One region of the Escherichia sp. E4742 genome, then DNA from elsewhere that is predicted to be linked to it. Evidence: predicted binding sites of a transcription regulator. Region 1 holds the regulator's gene; each other region holds the start of a gene.
What was found. The regulator CRP, encoded in region 1, controls carbon source genes, mostly activating them, when cyclic AMP is high. The targets are predictions, from matches to a motif close to ATGTGANNNNNNTCACAT.

Region 2: a site for CRP is predicted at 1,843-1,860, ahead of FEM44_RS01890 (YfcZ/YiiS family protein). Genes of this name have one in related genera too.
Region 3: a site for CRP is predicted at 2,889-2,906, ahead of FEM44_RS12175 (YjcB family protein). Genes of this name have one in related genera too.

What each region holds. Positions count from the first base shown of each region.
Region 1 is NZ_CP040443.1:1,583,619-1,587,883, forward strand. It holds gene FEM44_RS07745 (YheU family protein) at 1-90, shown strand, start outside; gene FEM44_RS07750 (phosphoribulokinase) at 144-1,013, shown strand; gene FEM44_RS07755 (OsmC family protein) at 1,068-1,472, opposite strand; gene crp (cAMP-activated global transcriptional regulator CRP) at 1,774-2,406, shown strand; gene FEM44_RS07765 (YccS/YhfK family putative transporter) at 2,457-4,265, shown strand, end outside.
Region 2 is NZ_CP040443.1:391,043-395,307, reverse strand. It holds gene mlaA (phospholipid-binding lipoprotein MlaA) at 1-191, shown strand, start outside; gene fadL (long-chain fatty acid transporter FadL) at 253-1,593, opposite strand; gene FEM44_RS01890 (YfcZ/YiiS family protein) at 1,965-2,249, shown strand; gene fadI (acetyl-CoA C-acyltransferase FadI) at 2,429-3,739, shown strand; gene fadJ (fatty acid oxidation complex subunit alpha FadJ) at 3,739-4,265, shown strand, end outside.
Region 3 is NZ_CP040443.1:2,501,187-2,505,451, forward strand. It holds gene uvrA (excinuclease ABC subunit UvrA) at 1-1,591, opposite strand, end outside; gene ssb1 (single-stranded DNA-binding protein SSB1) at 1,843-2,379, shown strand; gene FEM44_RS12175 (YjcB family protein) at 2,478-2,759, opposite strand; gene FEM44_RS12180 (EAL domain-containing protein) at 3,198-4,265, shown strand, end outside.

The DNA.
Region 1 (4,265 bases):
CGCCAGCTACAGTGCGGAGAAGCGGTACTGGTCTGGTCGGAACTGCACGAGACGGTCAATATCATGCCGCGCAGTCAGTTTCGCGAATAACCTGCAACCGTCGGCGGACGAAATAATAATGATTGCCAAGTCATGGAGTTACTATGTCTGCCAAACATCCGGTCATTGCGGTAACAGGATCCAGCGGCGCGGGGACTACCACCACCAGCCTCGCGTTTCGTAAAATATTCGCCCAGTTAAATCTGCAAGCCGCCGAGGTGGAAGGCGACAGTTTTCACCGCTACACCCGCCCGGAAATGGACATGGCGATCCGCAAAGCGCGCGACGCCGGGCGGCATATCAGCTACTTCGGTCCCGAAGCTAACGACTTCGGCCTGCTGGAACAGACCTTTATTGAATATGGCCAGAGCGGCAAAGGGAAATCTCGCAAATATCTACATACCTACGACGAAGCCGTACCGTGGAATCAGGTACCGGGGACATTCACCCCATGGCAACCTTTACCGGAACCGACCGATGTACTGTTTTATGAAGGTTTACACGGCGGCGTAGTCACCCCGCAACATAACGTTGCGCAGCATGTAGACTTACTGGTTGGCGTAGTGCCTATCGTTAACCTTGAGTGGATTCAAAAACTCATTCGCGATACCGGCGAGCGCGGGCACTCGCGAGAAGCGGTGATGGACTCGGTAGTTCGCTCAATGGAAGATTATATCAACTACATCACACCGCAATTTTCCCGCACCCATCTTAACTTCCAGCGCGTTCCCACCGTCGACACTTCAAACCCGTTCGCGGCAAAAGGCATTCCATCGCTAGATGAAAGCTTTGTGGTGATCCATTTTCGTAATCTGGAAGAGATCGATTTCCCCTGGCTACTGGCGATGTTGCAGGGCTCATTCATTTCCCACATCAATACATTAGTGGTGCCGGGCGGCAAAATGGGTCTGGCAATGGAGTTAATTATGCTGCCGCTGGTGCAGCGATTGATGGAAGGAAAGAAAATCGAGTAACTCTGCTATTACGCCGGATAAAATACTATCCGGCTTCACAACGGGATAGTTAAATCACGCAGCAACCACTTCATACGAGTGGGTAATATTCACCGCTTTTTCCAGCATCAACGCGACTGAGCAATACTTCTCGGCTGATAGATCGACCGCACGCGCAACCGCTGCGTCCTTCAGGTCGCGACCGGTGACGATAAAATGCAAATTGATATGGGTAAACAGGCGGGGAGCCTCTTCGCGGCGTTCAGAGGTTAATTTTACTTCACAATCGACCACATCCTGACGCCCTTTTTGCAGGATAGAAACCACATCAATGGCGCTACAGCCACCCGCCGCCATCAGCACCATTTCCATCGGGCTGGGCGCTTTATCGCCAGAGTTGCCATCCATTAAAATCTGGTGACCAGAGGCAGATTCGCCCAAAAAAGTTAACCCTTCAACCCACTTCACACGCGCTTGCATAATCGGAACTCCATTGCGTCAATTTTCCTGACAGAGTACGCGTACTGACCAAATCGCGCAACGGAAGGCGACCTGGGTCATGCTGAAGCGAGACACCAGGAGACACAACGCGAAAGCTATGCTAAAACAGTCAGGATGCTACAGTAATACATTGATGTACTGCATGTATGTAAAGGACGCCACATTACCGTGCAGTTCAGTTGATAGCCCCTTCCCAGGTAGCGGGAAGCACATTTCGGCAATCCAGAGACAGCGGCGTTTTCTGGCTCTGGAGAAAGCTTATAACAGAGGATAACCGCGCATGGTGCTTGGCAAACCGCAAACAGACCCGACTCTCGAATGGTTCTTGTCTCATTGCCACATTCATAAGTACCCATCCAAGAGCACGCTTATTCACCAGGGTGAAAAAGCGGAAACGCTGTACTACATCGTTAAAGGCTCTGTGGCAGTGCTGATCAAAGACGAGGAGGGTAAAGAAATGATCCTCTCTTATCTGAATCAGGGTGATTTTATTGGCGAATTGGGCCTGTTTGAAGAAGGCCAGGAACGTAGCGCATGGGTACGTGCGAAAACTGCCTGTGAAGTGGCTGAAATTTCCTACAAAAAATTCCGCCAATTAATTCAGGTAAACCCGGATATTCTGATGCGTCTCTCCGCACAGATGGCACGTCGTCTGCAAGTCACTTCAGAGAAAGTGGGCAACCTCGCTTTCCTCGATGTAACGGGTCGCATTGCACAGACTCTGCTGAATCTGGCGAAACAACCGGATGCTATGACTCACCCGGACGGTATGCAAATTAAAATTACCCGTCAGGAAATTGGTCAAATTGTCGGCTGTTCTCGTGAAACCGTGGGACGCATTCTGAAGATGCTGGAAGATCAGAACCTGATCTCCGCACACGGAAAAACCATCGTCGTTTACGGCACCCGTTGATCCCATCGGAGTGGCGCGTTACCTGGTAGCGCGCCATTTTGTTTAAACCGATGTGGCGCAGACTGATTTATCATCCCGATATTAACTACGCACTACGACAAACGCTGGTGCTATGTTTGCCCGTGGCCGTTGGTCTGTTGCTTGGCGAATTAAGACTCGGGCTGCTCTTTTCCCTCGTCCCCGCCTGTTGCAATATTGCAGGGCTTGATACCCCCCATAAACGTTTTTTCAAACGTTTAATTATTGGTGCGTCGCTGTTTGCCACCTGCAGCTTGCTAACACAACTGCTGCTGGAAAAAGATATCCCCCTGCCATTTCTGCTGACGGGGTTAACGTTGATACTTGGCGTTACTGCCGAGTTAGGCCCATTACACGCAAAATTGCTTCCTGCATCGCTGCTGGCTGCCATTTTTACCCTCAGTCTGGCGGGATATATGCCGGTATGGGAGCCATTGCTCATTTATGCGTTAGGCACACTCTGGTATGGGCTGTTTAACTGGTTTTGGTTCTGGCTCTGGCGCGAACAACCGCTACGCGAGTCACTTAGCCTGCTGTACCGTGAACTGGCAGATTATTGCGAAGCCAAATACAGCCTGCTTACCCAGCACACCGATCCTGAGAAAGCGTTGCCACCGCTGCTGGAACGCCAGCAAAAAGCGGTCGATTTAATTACCCAGTGCTATCAGCAAATGCACATGCTTTCCGCGCAAAATAATACTGACTACAAGCGGATGTTGCGCATTTTCCAGGAGGCACTGGATTTACAGGAACACATCTCGGTCAGTTTGCATCAGCCGGAAGAGGTGCAAAAGCTGGTTGAGCGTAGCCATGCGGAAGAAGTTATCCGCTGGAATGCGCAAACCGTCGCCGCTCGCCTGCGCGTGCTGGCTGATGATATTCTTTACCATCGCCTGCCGACGCGTTTTACGATGGAAAAGCAAATTGGCGCACTGGAGAAAATCGCCCGCCAGCATCCAGATAACCCTGTAGGGCAATTCTGCTACTGGCACTTCAGCCGCATCGCTCGTGTGCTGCGTACCCAGAAACCGCTCTATGCCCGCGATCTGCTGGCGGATAAACAGCGGCGGATGCCATTACTTCCGGCGCTGAAAAGCTATCTTTCCCTGAAATCGCCAGCACTGCGTAATGCCGGACGACTGAGTGTGATGTTAAGCATTGCCAGTCTGATGGGCACCGCGCTGCATCTGCCGAAATCCTATTGGATACTAATGACGGTATTGCTGGTGACGCAAAATGGTTATGGCGCTACTCGCCTGCGGATTGTGAATCGTTCTGTGGGAACCGTGGTTGGATTAATTATTGCAGGCGTTGCGCTGCACTTTAAAATCCCTGAAGGTTACACCCTGACGCTGATGCTTTTCACCACGCTCGCCAGTTACCTGATATTGCGCAAAAACTACGGCTGGGCGACGGTCGGTTTTACCATTACCGCTGTATATACCCTGCAACTGTTATGGCTGAATGGCGAGCAATACATCATTCCGCGTCTTATCGATACTATCATCGGCTGTCTGATTGCCTTCGGCGGCACAGTTTGGCTATGGCCGCAGTGGCAGAGCGGGTTATTGCGTAAGAACGCCCATGATGCTTTAGAAACCTACCAGGAAGCGATTCGTCTGATCCTGAGTAAAGATCCGCAACCAACACCACTGGCCTGGCAGCGAATGCGGGTTAATCAGGCACATAACACTCTGTATAACTCATTAAATCAGGCGATGCAGGAACCGGCATTTAACAGCCATTATCTGGCTGACATGAAACTGTGGGTAACACATAGTCAGTTTATTGTTGAACATATTAATGCCATGACCACGCTGGCGCGAGAACACCGGACATTA
Region 2 (4,265 bases), 1.2 Mb from region 1:
GGATCGAAACCCGTGCACAGTTGTTGGATTCCGACGGCCTGCTTCGCCAGTCCTCCGATCCTTACGCCATGGTGCGCGAGGCGTACTTCCAGCGTCATGATTTCATCGCCAATGGCGGAGAACTCAAACCGCAGGAAAACCCGAATGCGCAAGCGATTCAGGATGATTTAAAAGATATCGATTCTGAATAAGCCGCAAATAAAAAAGGTGAGTCGTAAAACTCACCTTTTTTCTTATTAAACTTACGTGTTATTAGAACGCGTAGTTAAAGTTAGTACCGAACAGCCAGGCTTTACCTTCAGACTCGAACTGATATGGCCCTTCGTTGATCTTCACGCTCTGACCGTGCATATAAGAGACACCAACATCTACAGAAGCATCTTTATTAAATGCATAAGTAGTACCTGCGCTCAGCCAGAAACGGTCCTGATCCGGAATGGAGATAGAACGGTTCTGTGCCGGAACCGGGCTGTCATCGAAGGCAATACCGGTACGGAAGGTCCAGTTATCATCGTAGTAATAAGTTGTACCCAACGCTATGCGGTAAGCATCTTTAAAGCCTTCATGCTTCTGGAACAGCGTATCACCACTGGTTGATGTTGCTTTCAGTTGTTGGAACTGACTCCAGCTAGTGTAAGCCAGACTATAGTGAATCGCCCACTGCGGCGCTACACGGTTATAACCAGATACTTCCCACATTTCAGGCAGATTCAGCGTCAGATATCCTGACTGTGTTGCGCCACCTGTGGCACCTGGCAAACCAAAGTTGTAGTTATTCAAACCAATTGGCAGATCGCTGCTGTAGTTACCTTTGAAATCAATTTTTACTTCAGAACGGTAGGTCAACGCGTAGCGGTTATTTTTATCCAGTTCATACAGGATACCGGCATTCCAACCGAAGCCCCATTGGTTACCGTTCAGGTGAGCGATTTTGGTATTGCTTTCAATACCATTAGCGGTTGCCGCCAGTGCTTGTCCCTGTGGTGTCCGTCCGGCTGGAGATTGCATAATCTGACCAGCAACCAGTTGCCCCAGATCGCCCGCGAAACGTTCAATTTTCGCACGAGCATAGACGGCGTTCAGACCAAGACCGAAACTCCAGGCGTTGTTTAAGCGGTAGGCACCGCTTAAGTTCATGTTCACGGTTTCAAGGTCAGTTGTACCGCCGACAGAACCGCCTGCATAAGTGTCGTTAAATTCTGTTGCCAGACCATAGTTAGAGGTAATGGAAGCCCCCCAACCAAATTGGTCATTAATCGGCGCAACAAAGTGTGCGTTCGGAACCCATGCCGTAGGTGCGATGTTATCTGCGTCGAGGCTACGACCAGACGGAGAAGTTCCGCTGATATTCACATCCGGATCAATATAAACCGCGCCCGCTGAAAAAGTTGGGCGGTCAAACATGGTAATCAACGCGGGGTTACGGCTGACGTTACCTGCATCATCGGCAATTGCGCCTTCCCCTGAATAAGCCCGACCCAGGCCAGAGGAAGAAAATTCGTTTAACTGAAAGCCTGCCGACCAGGCCTGGGTGGAGATAAGTGCCACTGCGACTGCGAGAGCAGACTTTGTAAACAGGGTTTTCTGGCTCATGACCATAACCTCAATAATTTATTTTTATACAAACTATGTTACGTGCTGTAACAGGAGCGCGAAGTGTAGGGGCTGATGTACATCTTAGAAATCAGACCAGTGGCGAGAGTATAGGTCTGACCAGATGGAATGTTGCAAGTATGTTTCCATATTTTTTCAAATATGATCTAAGAAACGCGATCCAGCTGGCAAAATTTAGAGGTGACGCACTCATGGATTCGGGTGAATTTTGTTTTAGATCATTTTTAATTGTGATTTCGGTCACTTATCCGATTTTGCAGAATTAACAACTGGAGCAGTACTTTCCGGAAGCGTAAAATATCCGCAACGTTTATCTGGCACCTTGGGTGCACATACAGAGGAAATCAACGATGAGTAAATGTAGTGCTGATGAAACCCCGGTTTGCTGCTGTATGGATGTTGGCACCATTATGGACAACTCCGATTGCACCGCGTCTTACAGCCGCGTGTTTGCAAACCGCGCAGAAGCAGAACAAACGCTGGCGGCGCTGACTGAAAAAGCCCGTGGCGTGGAATCCGAACCTTGCAAAATCACCCCGACTTTCACTGAAGAGTCTGACGGTGTTCGCCTGGATATCGATTTCACTTTTGCCTGCGAAGCTGAAATGCTGATCTTCCAGCTGGGTCTGCGTTAATTCCTCTCGGGTACGTACGCCCCTGCCAGCAACAGGCAGGGGCGTTTTCTTTTCTTTCTCCTGTCTTCACTGTGTCATAGCTCCCACTTTCCCTTTTCTCCACTTGGCTAAATGTAAAAAAATGGTTAAGACTATGATCAGGTCAGACCACTTTATATATTTTTTTACAGGGGAGTGTTATGGGTCAGGTTTTACCGCTGGTTACCCGCCAGGGCGATCGTATCGCCATCGTTAGCGGATTACGCACGCCTTTTGCTCGCCAGGCGACGGCTTTTCATGGCATTCCCGCAGTTGATTTGGGGAAGATGGTTGTCGGAGAACTGCTTGCTCGTAGCGAGATCCCCGCCGAAGTGATTGAACAACTGGTATTTGGTCAGGTTGTGCAAATGCCGGAAGCCCCCAACATTGCGCGTGAAATTGTTCTTGGCACCGGAATGAAAGTCCATACCGATGCTTACAGCGTCAGTCGTGCCTGTGCCACCAGTTTCCAGGCTGTTGCAAACGTCGCCGAAAGCCTGATGGCGGGAACTATTCGTGCGGGGATTGCCGGTGGGGCAGATTCCTCGTCGGTATTGCCGATTGGCGTTAGTAAAAAGCTGGCGCGCGTGCTGGTTGATGTCAACAAAGCCCGCACGATGAGCCAACGGCTGAAACTCTTTTCTCGCCTGCGTTTGCGTGACTTAATGCCCGTACCGCCTGCGGTAGCGGAGTATTCCACCGGATTACGGATGGGCGACACCGCCGAACAAATGGCGAAAACCTATGGCATCACCCGCGAACAACAAGATGCATTAGCGCACCGTTCGCATCAGCGAGCCGCTCAGGCGTGGTCGGAAGGTAAACTCAAAGAAGAAGTGATGACCGCCTTTATCCCTCCTTATAAACAACCGTTCGCGGAAGATAATAATATTCGCGGTAATTCCACGCTTGCCGATTACGCAAAGCTGCGTCCGGCGTTTGATCGCAAACACGGAACGGTAACGGCGGCAAACAGCACGCCGCTGACCGATGGCGCTGCGGCGGTGATCCTGATGACCGAATCGCGGGCGAAAGAATTAGGGCTGGTGCCGCTGGGATATCTGCGCAGTTATGCATTTACCGCGATAGATGTCTGGCAGGACATGTTGCTTGGTCCAGCCTGGTCAACGCCGCTGGCGCTGGAACGTGCCGGTTTGACGATGAGCGATCTGACATTGATTGATATGCACGAAGCCTTTGCCGCCCAGACGTTGGCGAATATTCAGTTGCTCGGCAGTGAACGTTTTGCCCGCGACGTGCTGGGGCGTGCTCATGCCACCGGTGAAGTGGATGATAGCAAATTTAACGTACTTGGCGGTTCGATTGCTTATGGGCATCCCTTCGCAGCGACCGGCGTGCGAATGATAACCCAGACATTGCATGAACTTCGCCGTCGTGGCGGTGGATTTGGTTTAGTGACTGCCTGTGCTGCCGGTGGGCTTGGCGCAGCAATGGTTCTGGAGGCGGAATAATGGAAATGGCATCAGCATTTACCCTCAATATGCGTCTGGACAACATTGCCGTCATCACCATTGATGTTCCTGGCGAGAAAATGAACACCCTGAAGGCGGAGTTTGCCTCGCAGGTGCGCGCCATTATTAAGCAACTCCGCGAAAATAAAGATCTGCGCGGCGTGGTGTTTATCTCCGCGAAACCGGACAACTTTATTGCCGGTGCGGACATCAACATGATCGGCAACTGCAAAACGGCGCAAGAAGCGGAAGCCCTGGCGCGGCAGGGGCAACAGTTGATGGCGGAAATTCATGCCTTGCCCGTTCCGGTTATTGCCGCCATTCACGGCGCTTGCCTGGGCGGCGGGCTGGAGCTGGCATTAGCGTGCCACGGTCGCGTCTGCTCTGACGATCCTAAAACGGTGCTCGGCTTGCCGGAAGTACAACTTGGATTGTTACCCGGTTCAGGCGGCACCCAGCGTTTACCGCGCCTGATCGGCGTCAGCACAGCATTAGAGATGATCCTCACCGGTAAACAACTCCGGGC
Region 3 (4,265 bases), 920 kb from region 1:
GTGTACCCAGCAGGCGTTCGTTATCGCGCTGATGCAGGCCGATAGACGGTTCATCCAGCACGTACATCACACCAACCAGGCCCGCGCCAATCTGGCTCGCCAGACGGATACGCTGGGCTTCACCGCCGGAAAGTGTTTCTGCCGAGCGGGAAAGTGTCAGATAGTTCAGGCCGACGTTAACGAGGAATTTCAGGCGATCGCCAATCTCTTTGAGGATTTTTTCCGCAATCTTCGCCCGCTGACCAGCGAGTTTGAGATTGTTGAAAAACTCCATCGCATGACCAATGCTCATGTCGGAGATAGCAGGCAGCGGCGTATTCTCGACATACACGTGGCGTGCTTCCCGACGCAGACGTGTTCCGTCGCAGCTGGTACACGGGCGATTGCTGATAAACTTGGCTAACTCTTCGCGTACCGCGCTGGATTCCGTCTCTTTATAACGGCGCTCCATATTGTGCAGCACGCCTTCGAACGGATGACGACGAATGGAGGTATCGCCGCGATCGTTCATGTATTTGAATTCAATGTTTTCTTTGCCAGAACCGTACAACACCACTTTATGCACGTTCGCGCTCAGGCTGCCCCACGGCGCTTCGACGTCGAACTTATAGTGATCTGCCAGCGATTTCAGCATCTGGAAGTAATAGAAGTTGCGGCGATCCCAGCCGCGGATCGCACCGCCAGCCAGCGACAGTTCCGGATTCTGGATCACGCGATCGGGATCGAAATATTGCTGTACGCCGAGGCCATCACAGGTCGGGCAGGCCCCCGCCGGATTGTTAAACGAAAACAGACGCGGTTCCAGTTCACGCATACTGTAGCCGCAAATCGGACAGGCGAAGTTGGCGGAGAAAAGCAGTTCTTCCGCTTTTGGATCGTCCATATCAGCGACGACCGCTGTACCGCCAGAAAGCTCCAGCGCCGTTTCAAACGACTCAGCCAGACGTTGGGTAAGATCGTCACGCACCTTGAAGCGATCAACCACCACTTCAATGGTGTGTTTCTTTTGCAGCTCCAGTTTCGGTGGATCGGAAAGATCGCAGACTTCGCCATCTATGCGTGCACGGATGTAGCCCTGACTTGCCAGATTCTCCAGCGTTTTCGTGTGTTCGCCTTTGCGCTCTTTAATAATCGGCGCCAGCAGCATCAGACGTTTACCTTCCGGCTGCGAAAGCACGTTATCCACCATCTGGCTGACGGTTTGCGCCGCCAGCGGAACATCGTGGTCCGGGCAGCGCGGCTCACCGACGCGAGCGTACAGAAGACGCAAATAGTCGTGGATTTCGGTGATTGTCCCCACCGTAGAGCGCGGGTTATGAGACGTCGATTTCTGTTCAATTGAGATGGCAGGAGAAAGCCCCTCAATATGGTCGACATCCGGCTTTTCCATCAGTGACAGAAATTGCCGCGCGTAGGCGGAAAGGGATTCAACGTAACGACGCTGCCCTTCGGCATATAAGGTGTCGAAAGCGAGCGAGGATTTGCCAGAACCCGAAAGCCCGGTCACGACAATGAGTTTGTCGCGGGGGATAACGAGGTTGATGTTTTTGAGATTATGGGTGCGGGCGCCCCGAACTTCGATCTTATCCATTCACCTTTCCCGGATTAAACGCTTTTTTGCCCGGTGGCATGGTGCTACCGGCGATCACAAACGGTTAATTATGACACAGAATGACCTGAATGAATATACAGTGTTGGAATGCAAAACCCAGAGCGCTATGTAACAATGTTTGACCAGAATTGTTTAGCGGAACCGAGGTCACAACATAGTAAAACCGCTATTGGTAATGCTACAATCGCGCGTTTACACTTATTAGAACGTTTTTTTCAGGAGACATGAACATGGCCAGCAGAGGCGTAAACAAGGTTATTCTCGTTGGTAATCTGGGTCAGGACCCGGAAGTACGCTACATGCCAAATGGTGGCGCAGTTGCCAACATTACGCTGGCTACTTCCGAATCCTGGCGTGATAAAGCGACCGGCGAGATGAAAGAGCAGACTGAATGGCACCGCGTTGTGCTGTTCGGCAAACTGGCTGAAGTGGCCAGCGAATATCTGCGTAAAGGTTCCCAGGTTTATATCGAAGGTCAGCTGCGTACCCGCAAATGGACCGATCAATCCGGTCAGGATCGCTACACCACGGAAGTGGTGGTGAACGTTGGCGGCACCATGCAGATGCTGGGTGGTCGTCAGGGCGGTGGCGCTCCGGCTGGCGGTAACGTCGGTGGCGGTCAGCCGCAGGGCGGTTGGGGCCAGCCTCAGCAACCGCAGGGTGGTAATCAGTTCAGCGGCGGCGCGCAGTCTCGCCCGCAGCAGTCCGCTCCGGCAGCGCCGTCTAACGAGCCGCCGATGGATTTCGATGACGATATCCCATTCTGATTTTGTTTTAAAACAATAGATTATATTGTTTTAAGGTAGGTGATTAACGCATCTGCCAGGGATAAAAAAGAAGCCTCCATTATGGAGGCTTCTGCATATCACACCAAAATCATCGGCCATTGTGGCGGTGCCTGATTTGTGGCTTCCACTATTACCGACTCAATATTGTGCCAGATTGCGGCAATATCCATCATTGTGATTCCGAGCAGTCCCATCGCGAACCAGCAGGCGGAAATAACGCCCAGGCCACTACTGATCACCGCGAGCCCAACGTAATCAGACCGCCGAAAACGGATGTTGAGCGTACTTGCCAGAAACATCAGTACGGCGCTAAGAAGCTGCCAGCGAAGAAGAACCACGCCAGTGGTGAGGGTAGCCATCGAACATTTCCTCTGAAAATAACCGATGCCCTGGACAGCACGGTGTTGTTCACAGGAGGCGTGATGCACTCTGGCTATCATGGGGCTTACAAAATACCAAAATGAAACAATTAGTGTGTTTCATTATTTTTGTGAACTATATCACAATTGGTTGTTTGTTAGCCAGATAGAGTCGCTATTTTTATTAGCGTGCTTATTTTGTGGTTTTTCAGTGGCGTCGTGGAAATACAAAATATCGTACATTCCTGACTGACCCGCATTTTTAGTAAATTCTTTTTGATATCAGCGTGTTATTTTTATTAAAACAACGATTATAAAGGTATCAATTTCAAATCAGGCAAAAGTGCTATTTATACCGTAAGATTTATCTAACGTCGTCGGTGGCCAGGGTTTTCACCTTGCAATGACCAGCTATAACCAGACAGGGAATTGATAGAAATGAGTCATCGTGCACGACACAAGTTGCTGGCGTTGCCGGGCATTATCTTTGTAGCACTTCTTCCCATCATCCTGTCACTATGGATTGCCTTCATTTGGGCAAAATCAGAAGTGAACAATCAGCTTCGTGTCTTTGCCCAACTGGCGCTGGATAAATCCGAGCTGGTCATTCAACAGGCTGATTCAGCGAGCGATGAAGCGGAACGCTATCAGGGGCAAGTTTGTACTCCGGATCATCAGAAGCGAATGTTGAATATTATTCGTGGCTATCTTTATATCAATGAACTGATATATGCCCAGGATAACCGTTTTTTATGTTCTTCGCTTATCGCTCCCGCTGACGGATATATGATCGCCCCCGCGGATTATAAGCGTGACCCTGACATTTCTATCTATTATTACCGCGATACCCCTTTTTTCTCCGGTTATAAAATGACTTATATGCAGCGGGGTAATTATGTGGCGGTCATCAATCCTTTATTCTGGAGTGAGGTGATATCTGACGATCCGACGCTGCAATGGGGCGTGTATGATACGGTGACGAAAACCTTTTTTTCGTTAAGTCATCAGGCCTCGGCTGAAACGTTTACTCCGTTAATTCATCTGAATGATTTAACGGTGCAAAGAAATGGTCATTTGTATGCAATGGTACATTCAACAAAACGCCCAATAGCGGCCATTGTTGCCACTTCAAATAAACGTCTTATCGCTCATTTTTATAATCATCTTATCTTTGCTTTGCCCGCAGGTATTTTTTGCAGTCTGGTACTACTGTTACTTTGGTTCCGGATTAGCCAGGAGTACCAGTCACCCAAACGCAAATTGCAACGCGCCCTCGAAAAAAGACAGCTTTGTCTTTATTACCAGCCAATTATCGATATCAAAACAGAAAAATGTATTGGCGCTGAAGCGTTGCTACGTTGGCCAGGTGGCCAGGGGCAAGTGATGAGTCCGGCAGAGTTTATCCCATTGGCGGAAAAAGAGGGGATGATTGAGTTAGTCACTGATTATGTTATTGATAATGTATTCAGCGATCTGGGGGCGTATCTGGCAACACATGCCGATCGC